Linked DNA regions of Halioglobus japonicus. The protein of the gene in region 1 interacts with the protein of each later gene in a pairwise test. Links are inferred from orthologs where the notes say so. Each region holds a gene or a part of one and is shown in the gene's direction. Other genes may lie near its edges.

Region 1 (6,362 bases):
CGAGCAGATAAGTTGCATGATCAAAGTTGCCAGCCCAGCGAGAATTGACGTCCAGCTCCTGGAGTGCCACCACGGCCGCACGGCTTCGGTTAACGGTTGCAGCGACCCTATCCAGGTTTTCCTTGATCGAGGCTTGTCGGAGCAACAGCTGGTTCAATTTGGTGCCGCGTCCATGGGCGATGTTGAGTGTCGCCACATCAAGGGTCGAACCGCGGAAAACGTTAGCCGGGTCGGTGCCGAGCTCGCAGTAGGACTCTGCTGAGTAAGCGCTTGTTGAAGCCAGAAGCAGTAAGCAGCAGAGGTGGATGCGGCGGATCATATCATCATTACAGCAGTGTATCGGTAACCCGTCAAAACGAGCGCCAAGTCGTTTGCAGCATCCAGATGGTAGGTCTCGGGGGCAGTGACAAAGTACGGTAAACTAGAGCACGGTCGTTTGTGTGCCGAAGCGGTGAAAATCAAGCAAAAAACCCAAGACGCATAAAACCTAAAATATTGATATTAAAGGATAAATTCAAACTTTCAGGTGATTTTTTCGATCACTTGCCGGAGAATCTATTGCTGTGATGAACATTGCTTCGCTGTCGCGAATACACATTGATAATGTGCGAAATCTTCAGCAGGTGAAGATCGATACTTTGCGCAAGGTGAATGTATTTTATGGGCCAAATGGCAGCGGAAAAACCAGCATCCTGGAGGCGATACATTTACTGGGTATGGCGCGTTCCTTTCGCGGAAGCATCAAGTCCCTGATTACACACGGCCAGAGTCAGACGACGGTGTTTGGTGAACTGCAGCCCGGCAGTCTGCCTCTGGGCATACAGCGCGAGCTGACCGGAGATGTAACTCTTAAGCTCGGTGGTCGGCCGGTGCGAACTGTTGCCGCTATGGCAGAGCAGTTGCCCATACAAGTCATTAATGCCGACAGCTTTGACCTTTTAACTGGGTCACCTTCAGCTCGTCGGCAGTATCTCGACTGGGGTGTGTTCCACGTGGAACATCGTTTCTTTGACCAGTGGCAGCGCTTTCAGCGGGGTATAAAACAGCGCAATATGCTGCTCCGCCGTGGTAAACTATCCCCTGAGGAACTCGCCGTATGGACCCGTGAACTGGCGGCCTGCGGCGAGATAATAACGACCTATCGCAGAGCCTATTTCGAACTGCTTGAGCCGCGGTTTCAGGCCATTATTGCGCAGTTGGCCCCTTCCTTGGCAGGGCTGGAATTGCGCTTTCGACAGGGTTGGGACAAGCAGCTGTCATATATCCGGGCGCTGGAAAACAGTGAACCCTCTGACCGTGAGCAGTGCTACACCCACGTGGGCCCTCAGCGTGCGGATATCAGAGTATTGATCGGTGGACACTTGGCTGCAGATACCTTGTCCAGGGGCCAGCAAAAGCTGGTGGTTTGTGGTCTGAAGCTTGCCCAGGGGCAGTTGTTAACTGAGAAAGGACGAGGGCGTTGTACTTACCTCGTGGACGACCTGCCCTCAGAGCTGGATCAACAACATTGTCGCCTCGTGTGTGAGCAGTTGGCGGGAATGAAAGCCCAGGTATTTATCACCTGTGTGGACAGCGAAGATGTCGCCGCGGTTTGGCCCGTGGCAGACGGGGACGAATTTACCATGTTCCACGTGGAACATGGTGGAGTATCAGCCGTTGAAGCGCGGTGATCTCGTTATAAATAGAAGCAATCTTGAGAGTGATTCATGAGCGAAGAACAAAATTACGATTCCTCCAGTATTAAGGTACTGAAAGGCCTTGATGCGGTGCGCAAGCGCCCCGGAATGTACATCGGTGATACTGATGACGGTACCGGCCTGCACCACATGGTGTTTGAGATCGTGGATAACTCCATTGATGAGGCCCTTGCTGGCCACTGCAGCAAGATTGAAATCGTTATTCACCCGGATGAATCGGTGACCGTTAGCGATGATGGACGCGGTATTCCCACCGAGATGCACGATGAAGGCGTCTCTGCGGCGGAAGTTATCATGACCGTACTGCATGCCGGGGGTAAGTTCGACGACAATACCTATAAGGTATCCGGTGGTCTGCACGGTGTTGGTGTGTCTGTGGTTAACGCCCTCTCCTCCAAATTGACCCTGACAATTCGTCGCGAAGGCAAGCTCTACGAGCAGGTATACCGCCATGGTGTGCCCGATGAGCCTCTGGCCGTGATTGGCGACACCGATACATCCGGTACCGCCATTCGTTTCCACCCCTCTTCTGAGACGTTCACCAACATCGAGTTCCACTTTGACCAGCTCGCCAAGCGTTTGCGGGAACTGGCTTTCCTGAACTCCGGTGTTTGCATTGTGCTGAAAGACGAGCGCAGTGGTAATGAAGAAACATATAACTACGAAGGCGGCCTGAACGCCTTTGTCGATTACCTGAATCAGAACAAAACCCCCATCAACAAGGCCTTTTACTTCCAGGTCGATATGGATGAAGGCATTGGTGTTGAGGTGGCGTTGCAGTGGAACGATTCGTTCCAGGAAAGCATTCTCTGCTACACCAACAATATTCCCCAGCGTGATGGCGGTACCCATTTGGCGGGCTTCCGTGCAGCACTGACCCGAAACCTCAATGCTTATATCGAGAAAGAAGGCCTGGCCAAAAAAGCCACGGTATCCACAACCGGTGACGATGCCCGGGAAGGCCTGACCGCTGTGATCTCGGTGAAAGTTCCGGATCCCAAGTTTTCCAGCCAGACTAAGGACAAACTGGTTTCTTCCGAGGTTAAAACGGCGGTTGAGCAGGCGATGAACGCCCGCTTTGCCGAGTATCTGCTGGAAAACCCCCAGGAAGCTAAAGCGGTTGTCGGTAAGATGCTGGATGCGGCCCGTGCCCGTGAAGCGGCGCGTAAAGCGCGCGAGATGACCCGGCGTAAGGGTGCGCTGGATATTGCGGGGCTGCCGGGCAAGCTGGCTGACTGTCAGGAGAAGGACCCTGCCCTGTCGGAACTCTACCTGGTAGAGGGTGACTCGGCGGGTGGTTCAGCCAAACAGGGCCGGAACCGTAAGTACCAGGCGATTCTGCCCTTGAAAGGTAAGATTCTGAACGTCGAGAAGGCCCGTTTTGACAAGATGCTGGGCTCGGCAGAAGTTGGCACGATTGTCACCGCTCTGGGTTGCGGTATTGGCAAGGAAGAATTTGATCCTGACAAGCTGCGTTACCACAGTATCATCATCATGACCGACGCTGATGTTGACGGATCTCACATCCGTACGCTGCTCCTGACCTTCTTCTTCCGTCAGATGCGTGAATTGATTGAGCGCGGCCACGTGTATATTGCCCAGCCACCGCTGTACAAAATCGCTCGTGGCAAGCAGCACCAGTATCTCAAGGACGACGAAGCACTTAATCAGTACCTGACCCAGTCAGCCCTGGAGAGCGCATCGATCTTTGTTAATCCCGATGCCCCGGCCATTTCCGGTGAAGGCCTGCAGGCGCTGGTAGACCAATACCGTGACGTCGCTGCGACCATTGATCGTTTGAGCCGTCTGTATGCCCCGGATGTTCTGTGGCAAACGGTTTACGGTGATTCTCTCACCCAGGAAGAGATGCGCGAAGAAGCCAAGGTCACTGCTTTCGCAGAGACTTTGAGTGAGCGCTTACTCACCGTTGCACCCAAGGGTAGCAGCTACTCTGTAGTAGTGCGCAAGGACACCGAGCGCAGCCTGTTCTTCCCCGTTGTGAAGCTGTTGGCTCACGGCGTGGAATCTGAAACCGAGTATCACCACGAGTTTTTTGGTTCCGGCGAGTATCGCAGCATGGTGGAACTGGGTAACACCCTGAATAACTTGATCGAAGAAGAGGGTTACTTCCAGCGCGGTGAAAAAGTGTTTAACACCCAGAGCTTTGCCGAAGGCCTGGACTGGCTGATGAACGAGGCGCGTCGCGGCTACAGCATTCAGCGCTATAAGGGCCTGGGTGAGATGAACCCGGAGCAGCTGTGGGAAACCACAATGGATCCAGAGGTGCGCCGGATGCTGCAGGTGTCCATTGAGGACGCGATTGCCGCCGACCAGATCTTCACCACCCTAATGGGTGATCAGGTAGAGCCGCGACGCGATTTCATCGAAGAGAATGCCCTGTCGGTAGCTAACCTGGACGTATAATGTTGCGCTCTATTATCAAGCCGAAACGCGGCTCACTATTGTTGCGTTGTCAGTTAAACTCCGGGTGGAAACAGACATAGCAGCACTGCTATATCAACTGCATGGAAGGCAGCGCCTTGTCTCAAAGAACAGAATAGCAAACAGGGGCAATACCATGAGCATCAAGCACGCATGGGCGGCGATTTCATCGCTGACCCTCTCTTCAGTCGCATTCGCGCAAACAAGCGGTACCCTGACATATGGGCCTGCGTCAGTGACCGCTGCGCCGACTCCCGTTGATTCGGTTGCACCGGCAGTGCCCGTGCCGATTCCTTCGCTGCTGTTGATACCGCTTGGCGTCTTGATGGCGGTGATAGGTTATCGCGTATTGCGCGGCCCGCAGGGGCGTAAATTATTGAGTGTAATGTTACTGGGGGCGGGTCTAACCCTGAGTGCACTGGGCAGCCTGAACATTCCCCAGGCATTGGCGAGTATGCTTGAACTGGACAACCCTGAAGGCGGAGTCATTGAGCTACCCGACGATCCGGTGGAAATCAGTAATACCTCAGGTGTGGCACTGAAGCTAGATGCCATTAGCATTGAATCCAGTTGTATTTCTCAGGACCCAGTTAATGAGTGTTCGTCGGGCCAGATACTTGAAGCTGGTGATAGCTGCATGATCGAAAACGCCTGTGTCTCGGAGTTTCAAAAAGTGGTATTTGTGACGAGCGAGACTTACACGGGCGACTTGCGGGAAAATGGTCAGGGAACAGGTCTCGAAGGAGCGGACGCGAAGTGCAACGCCCTTGCCGTTGAGGCCAATCTCCCAGGCGAGTTCAAAGCGTGGTTATCTGATAGCACCGTTGACGTCAGGGATCGTTTTATACAGAGCTCGGTCCCTTACGTCGACATTCCCGGTAGTATCTTCGCTGATGACTTCCAAAGTTTAGTATCTGGTTCGTTTCGTGTCCCAATCCGATACACGGAGATAAGTACTAGAGTCTCTACCGTGCCCCTTGTCTGGACTGGCTCTACAACCATCGGCACCGTCACTGTCGGCGCCACTTGCGACGGTTGGGAGACGCCGTTAGATGTTTCTTCCGGTATGCTAGGTGGCACAGGCCTACTCACAGCCGAATGGACAGTTGCCCGCGAGAACCCATGTTCAGGTAGCGCCCGCTTATACTGTTTCGAGCAATGAAGGATAGCGCCACACGGCACGTCACGTCACGGTGCGGGTGACGGTCTGCTCGTGGCCCCGGTGAGGGCTTTCTGTTCGACCAGCACCTGCGTCCCGGGTAAACCCGCACACACCCAACGCCACCAGCGTGTTGCGTAGGCCCCAATGCGGGCTTGGCCCGCACCTTGCTCATAAAGCTGGGTGATTCGCTCACGAAAGCGCGCGATGGTGTCCTTGGCTGGCGTCACGCCAGCACGGGTGTGGTGGTAGCCCAGAAACGTAAAGCCCCGGTCTATCTTGCCCACCCAGGTTTTGTCTGGATGGGTGCTGAGTTTGAGCTGCTGCAAGGTCTGCTGGATTAGGCGAATACCCCGCCTGAGTTGGTGACGGCGAGGCGTCATGATGACCCAGTCATCCATGTAACGCACATAGGCAATGCCAGCGCGGTCCATCACATCATCCAATGGCTTGAGATAGATGGCCGCTAACAGCGGACTCAGTTGGTTACAGTCGGTCCCCGCAAAGCCGCTGCGCTTGGTAAGCGGTCACTAAACGAACCCAGTCAAAGCGCAAACCGCTTGTAAGTAATGCGTTGAAATCTTTGGGAAGTTAAGTCGGGGCTCAGAACTGAGCCCAACTTGAAAGATGGTGCCCGGAGACAGAATCGAACTGCCGACACGGGGATTTTCAATTTGGCTGACAATTTTAAATACTATTTAGAATCAGCCAGTTACGCCGCTTGCCCATTTCTAACTGTGACTTGGTAGCACTGAATAATTGATTGTGTGACATGATGTAGTCACAATTTGGGAACGTCCGCTTTCGTCCACAAAGCGGACGTGAAGTGTGTATCAGACAAACATCCTCTCCGCTCAAAAATGAGCGCCCCGTGCTTCTAAAATCCGCGTGTAACGGCCATAATTTAAAAGAAAGCTTTGGTTGGTTAATATTATTGGGCAGAATCGCGGCTCAGTATTAATGCGTTGTCAGTTAAACTCAGGGTTCAAACAGATATAGAAGCACTACAACATTAGGCGCATTGAAGGCAGAGCTTTCTCCAAAGAAAAAGACTGTAAACAGGG
Region 2 (5,388 bases), 2.7 Mb from region 1 along the record:
CGGCCTCTACGGCCTGGAGTACCTCACCGCGGGTCTCGTGGAGGTGAATCTGGATGCCCGCGTCGAGCTCTGCGGCCAGGGTCGCCACCCGTAGCAGGTTGTCGGTGGACACGGTGTAGGGGGCGTGCGGGCCGAAGGCAATATTGACCAGGTCCAGATGCTTGGTCTCATCGCGCAGGCGCAGGCCCTTGCTGATGTACTCATCGGCATTGCGCGCCCAGGCCGTCGGAAAATCCAAAACCGGGAAAGTGATCTGACAGCGCAGTCCCAGACGCTGTGCAGTGGCAGCGCAGGTGTCGGGAAAGAAGTACATGTCAGAGAAGGTAGTGGTGCCGGAACGGACCATCTCGGCGATGGCGAGCTCCGTGCCGTCGGCGACAAAGCCGGCATCCACGTGGGCGCCCTCGGCGGGCCAGATGTGTTGTTCCAGCCAGGGCATGAGCGGCAGGTCATCGGCATAGCCGCGCAACAGGCTCATGGCGGCATGGCCATGGGTATTGACCAGTCCCGGCAGCAGCGCATGACCGGGTAGTTCCAGCACTTCATCGGCAGTGATAGCAGTGGTTTCATCGCGCGGTAACAGTGCGCTGATGTGATCGTCGGTCAGGCCCAGGCTGTAGCCCTCAAGCACGGTGCCGCGCGGGACGACAGGGATGACCCAATCGGCGTGGATAAGGGTGTCCACATGGCTCGGTATCTGGCTCATTGCGCTCCCGGTTCAGGCTTGTTGGTGGTCAATTTTTCATCAGCTTGGCCGGCGCTTTGTAGCGGGCCTGGCAAAGGCTCGAGAGTATACCCCCTGAGCGGCGTAAATGTCGGCGAAATTCAGCAAAAACATGGTAGTTACGCGGTCAATTCCGTATAATCGGCGGTTTGTGTCCGGGGGTGTTTAGGGGCGTTTCACCAGGCCGTAAGGTCACGCTCCCTGGCTCTCGATCGCAGCATAATTAATTTAGAACAAGGCCTCCCGGATAGGCCGTGGGAAACCATCATTCATGGGTGATTTAGCCAAAGAAATTCTCCCCGTCAATATCGAAGACGAGATGAAGCAATCCTACCTCGATTACGCCATGAGCGTGATCGTGGGTCGTGCACTGCCAGATGTGCGCGATGGGCTCAAGCCGGTGCACCGGCGCGTGCTGTTCGCAATGAATGAGCTCAACAACGACTGGAACAAGGCCTACAAAAAATCGGCACGTGTGGTCGGTGACGTGATCGGTAAATATCACCCGCACGGTGATTCCGCGGTGTACGACACGATTGTGCGTATGGCCCAGCCTTTCTCCATGCGCTACATGCTGGTGGACGGTCAGGGTAACTTCGGCTCCATCGACGGCGACAATGCGGCGGCGATGCGTTACACCGAGATCCGCATGCAGAAAATCTCCCACCAGATGCTGGCTGATCTGGACAAGGAGACAGTGGACTTCGTTGACAACTACGACGGCACTGAACAAATTCCCGCCGTTCTGCCAACGCGAATTCCCAGCCTGCTGGTGAACGGCTCCTCCGGTATCGCCGTGGGCATGGCGACCAATATCCCGCCGCACAACCTCACTGAGGTTATCAGCGGCTGCCTGGCCCTGTTGGCCGAGCCTGAACTCACTGTCGAAGACCTGATGGAGCATATCCCCGGGCCTGACTTCCCGACTGGGGCCATCATCAATGGCCGTGCCGGCATCATCCAGGCCTACCGCACCGGCCGCGGTCGTATTTATGTGCGTGCCCGTGCTGAAGTGGTCACTGACGAGAAACGCGGCAAGGACACTATCATCATCCACGAGATTCCCTACCAGCTGAACAAGGCGCGCCTGATTGAGCGTATCGCCGAGTTGGTGAAAGAGAAGAAGGTGGAAGGGATTACCGAACTGCGGGACGAATCCGACAAGGACGGCCTGCGCGTGGTGATCGAACTGCGGCGCGGTGAGGTGGGCGATGTCGTCCTGAACAACCTCTACGCTCAGACGCAGCTGCAGTCTGTTTTTGGTATCAATATGGTGGCGCTGGTCGACGGCCAGCCCAAGATCCTCAATCTCAAAGAGGTGATTGAGGCATTTATCCGCCACCGCCGCGAAGTGGTTACGCGCCGTACGGTTTACCTGCTGCGCAAGGCACGTGAGCGCGGCCATATCCTCGAAGGCCTGGCGATCGCCCTGGCCAATATCGATCCGGTTATCGAGCTGATCAAGGCCTCTCCCAGCTCTGCCGAAGCTAAAGAGAAGCTACTGGCGCGTTCCTGGGAGCCGGGCGATGTCATGGGTATGCTGGAGCGTGCGGGTGACGATGCCTGCCGTCCGGATGATCTCGACCCCATGTATGGCCTGCGCGAGGGTAACTACTACCTGTCACCGGCCCAGGCCCAGGCGATCCTCGAGCTGCGCCTACACCGCTTGACCGGCCTCGAGCACGAGAAGCTGCTCAACGAGTTTGAAGAGAAGCTGCGTGAAATTGCCGAGTACCTGCAGATCCTTTCGGATCCGGAGCGCCTCAAGGCGGTTATCCGCGAGGAACTCGAAGAGGTCGTCACCGAGTATGGCGACGAGCGCAAGACCGAGATTACTGCGTCTCAGCACGACCTGACGGTGGAAGATCTGATCACCGAGGAAGATCGCGTGGTCACCATTTCCCATGGCGGTTACGCCAAGACCCAGCCTCTCACCGATTACCAGGCCCAGCGCCGCGGCGGTATGGGTAAGTCTGCGACTGCAGTGAAAGACGAGGATTTCGTTGAGCACCTGCTGATTGCGAGTACCCACGCAACCATTCTGTGCTTCTCCAACCTCGGCAAGGTTTACTGGCTCAAGGTTTACCAGATTCCCCTGGCCGGGCGTAATTCCCGCGGTCGGCCCATGGTTAACCTGCTGCCGCTGGAAGAGGGCGAACGCGTCACCTCGATTTTGCCGGTGGAAGAGTACACCGAAGGCTATTACATCTTTATGGCAACCGCCAACGGTACCGTGAAGAAGACCGCCCTGACCGATTTCTCACGCCAGCGTTCCGTTGGCCTGCGCGCCCTCGACCTCGAAGAAGGCGATGTGCTCGTGGGTACCGCGATTACCACTGGCGATTGCGACGTCATGCTGCTCTCCAGTGAAGGTAAGGCGGTGCGCTTCAAGGAAGGTGACGTGCGCAAGATGGGCCGTACCGCCAAGGGCGTTCGCGGCATCAAGCTTGGCGATGGCCACGAGATGATTTCCCTGATTGTGCCGCGCGAAGATGGCCGTGTACTGACGGTATCTGAAAATGGCTACGGTAAACGTACAGAAGTCACTGAGTTCCCCACCAAGGGTCGTGGCAACAAGGGTGTCATCGCGATGGCGACCACCGAGCGCAACGGTAAATTGGTTGGCGCTGTACAGGTGTTTGATGGGGATGAACTGATGCTTATCTCCAACCAGGGCACCCTGGTACGCACCCGCGCGGATGAGATTTCCATCCTGGGCCGTAACACCCAGGGCGTGCGCGTGATTCGGACCAAAGATGGCGAATCGCTGGTCAGCGTTGAGCGTATCGATGAGCCCGAAGATGACGAGGTGCTCGAAGGCGAAATCGTTGAGGCTTCCGTCGAGAGTTCTGTCGCTGACGAGCCCTCAGCTGGTGAAGAGCCTTCAGTCGATAGCGAATCCGAATAATGGGGACAGACCCCCTTTTAAAGGGGGTCTGTCCGCAGTCCCCGTTTTGATACCTTAAAAGTGAGATCCGACCTATGACTCGCAAGTACAATTTCTGCGCCGGTCCTGCTGCTCTGCCTGAGGCGGTGCTGGAAAAAGCGCGCGACGAGATGCTCGATTGGCACGGCGCTGGCCTGTCCATTATGGAGATGAGCCACCGCAGCCCCGAAGTTGTGAGTGTGGCAGAGCGCGCCGAGGCGACTTTGCGCGAGCTGATGGGTATTTCCGATGACTACGCCGTGCTGTTCCTGCAAGGGGGTGCCAGCACCCAGTTCTCGGCGGTGCCCCTGAATCTCATGGGCGACAACGGCACAGCGGATTACATCAATACCGGACAATGGTCCAAGAAAGCCATTGCCGAGGCCAAGCGTTACGGCAATGTCAATGTGGCTGCCTCTTCCGAAGACACCAACTTTGCCACCATCCCGCCCCGGGACAGCTGGCATCTGACTGATGGCGCGGCCTATCTGCACTACACACCCAATGAAACGATCGGCGGTGTGGAGTATTTCTGGGTGCCCGAAACGGCGGCGCCGCTGGTGGTGGATATGTCGTCAACGATTCTGTCCCGTCCGGTCAGCGTCGACGATTACGGTGTGATCTACGCCGGCGCCCAGAAGAATATTGGCCCTGCCGGCCTGACTATTGTCATCGTGCGGCGCGAACTGCTGGGCAACGCCCAAGCGGTGTGTCCGGCCATGCTGAACTGGCAGACGGCGGCGGACAACGATTCCATGTACAACACCCCGCCCACGTTTGCACTGTACCTGGCCGGCCTTGTGTTCGACTGGTTGCAAGAGCAGGGCGGTCTGACGGCGATGGAGGCGGTTAACCGCCGCAAAGCCGAGAAACTGTATGCAGAGATTGACGGGTCGGATTTTTACGCCAACCCGGTCGAGTTGCAGAGCCGCTCGCTGATGAACGTGCCATTCACCCTGGCTGATGCCGGCCTGGACAAACAGTTCCTGGCGGACGCTGACGAAGCCGGCTTGCTCAACCTGAAAGGGCATCGTTCGGTGGGCGGAATGCGCGCCAGCATTTATAACGCAGTGGGTGAGGACGCGGTCGACGCGCTGATAACTTTCATGCAGGACTTTGAGCAACGCAACGGGTAAGCCCATGGCGGACAACGGTGACAATCGTACTCTCGATGAAGTGCGCGTCGATATCGACGCGATTGATCGGGAAATCCAGCAACTGATCAGCCGTCGGGCCAAGTGTGCCCAGCGGGTGGCCGACATCAAACTGGCCGAGGTGCAGGCTGCCCAGGAAGCGGGCGACGCGGAAGCCGAGGTGGTGTACTACCGTCCTGAGCGTGAGGCCCAGGTGTTACAGCGCATTATTGATCGCGAGCAGGGGCCGCTGGCGGGTGAAACCGTGGCGCATATTTTCCGCGAGGTTATGTCCGCCTGCCTGGCGCTGGAGAAACCGCTGCAGGTGGCCTACCTTGGCCCCGAGGGTACGTTTACCCAGGCGGCAGCCATCAAGCACTTTGGCCACGCTGCGGTCTGCGTGCCTCAGGGCACGATTGCCTCTGTGTTCGCCCAGGTAGAGTCGGGCGAATGCAATTACGGTGTGGTACCGGTGGAAAATTCCACTGAGGGCATGGTCAGCCACACTCTGGACAATTTCATGGATTCTTCCCTGAAGATCTCCGGTGAAGTCGAGATGGGCATAGCCCACCACCTGTTGGTGGCCGGCCACACGGGCAAGGGTG

The links. Proteins that work in one complex are often made in the same cells at the same time.
Region 2: the proteins of gyrB (region 1) and gyrA interact in binary tests that used the Escherichia coli proteins (3 or more experiments, as listed by UniProt). The link is inferred for Halioglobus japonicus from one-to-one orthologs.

Annotation. Positions count from the first base shown.
Region 1 is NZ_CP019450.1:612,758-619,119, reverse strand. Bases 1,354-4,413 are described here. They hold gyrB (DNA topoisomerase (ATP-hydrolyzing) subunit B), read left to right. Parts: upstream 1,354-1,706; coding sequence 1,707-4,121; downstream 4,122-4,413. Other genes in these bases: BST95_RS02930 (midcut-by-XrtH protein), read left to right, coding at 4,276-4,413; recF (DNA replication/repair protein RecF), read left to right, coding at 1,354-1,670. In the rest of the region: BST95_RS02945 (endonuclease/exonuclease/phosphatase family protein), read right to left, coding at 1-319; more of recF, read left to right, coding at 567-1,353; more of BST95_RS02930, read left to right, coding at 4,414-5,301; BST95_RS02925 (reverse transcriptase domain-containing protein), read right to left, coding at 5,328-5,771. UniProt on the Escherichia coli protein: DNA gyrase negatively supercoils closed circular double-stranded DNA in an ATP-dependent manner to maintain chromosomes in an underwound state.
Region 2 is NZ_CP019450.1:3,302,860-3,308,247, reverse strand. Bases 681-3,832 are described here. They hold gyrA (DNA gyrase subunit A), read left to right. Parts: upstream 681-995; coding sequence 996-3,632; downstream 3,633-3,832. Other genes in these bases: serC (3-phosphoserine/phosphohydroxythreonine transaminase), read left to right, coding at 3,707-3,832; BST95_RS15575 (TRZ/ATZ family hydrolase), read right to left, coding at 681-706. Outside these bases: more of BST95_RS15575, read right to left, coding at 1-680; more of serC, read left to right, coding at 3,833-4,786; pheA (prephenate dehydratase), read left to right, coding at 4,791-5,388. UniProt on the Escherichia coli protein: A type II topoisomerase that negatively supercoils closed circular double-stranded (ds) DNA in an ATP-dependent manner to maintain chromosomes in an underwound state.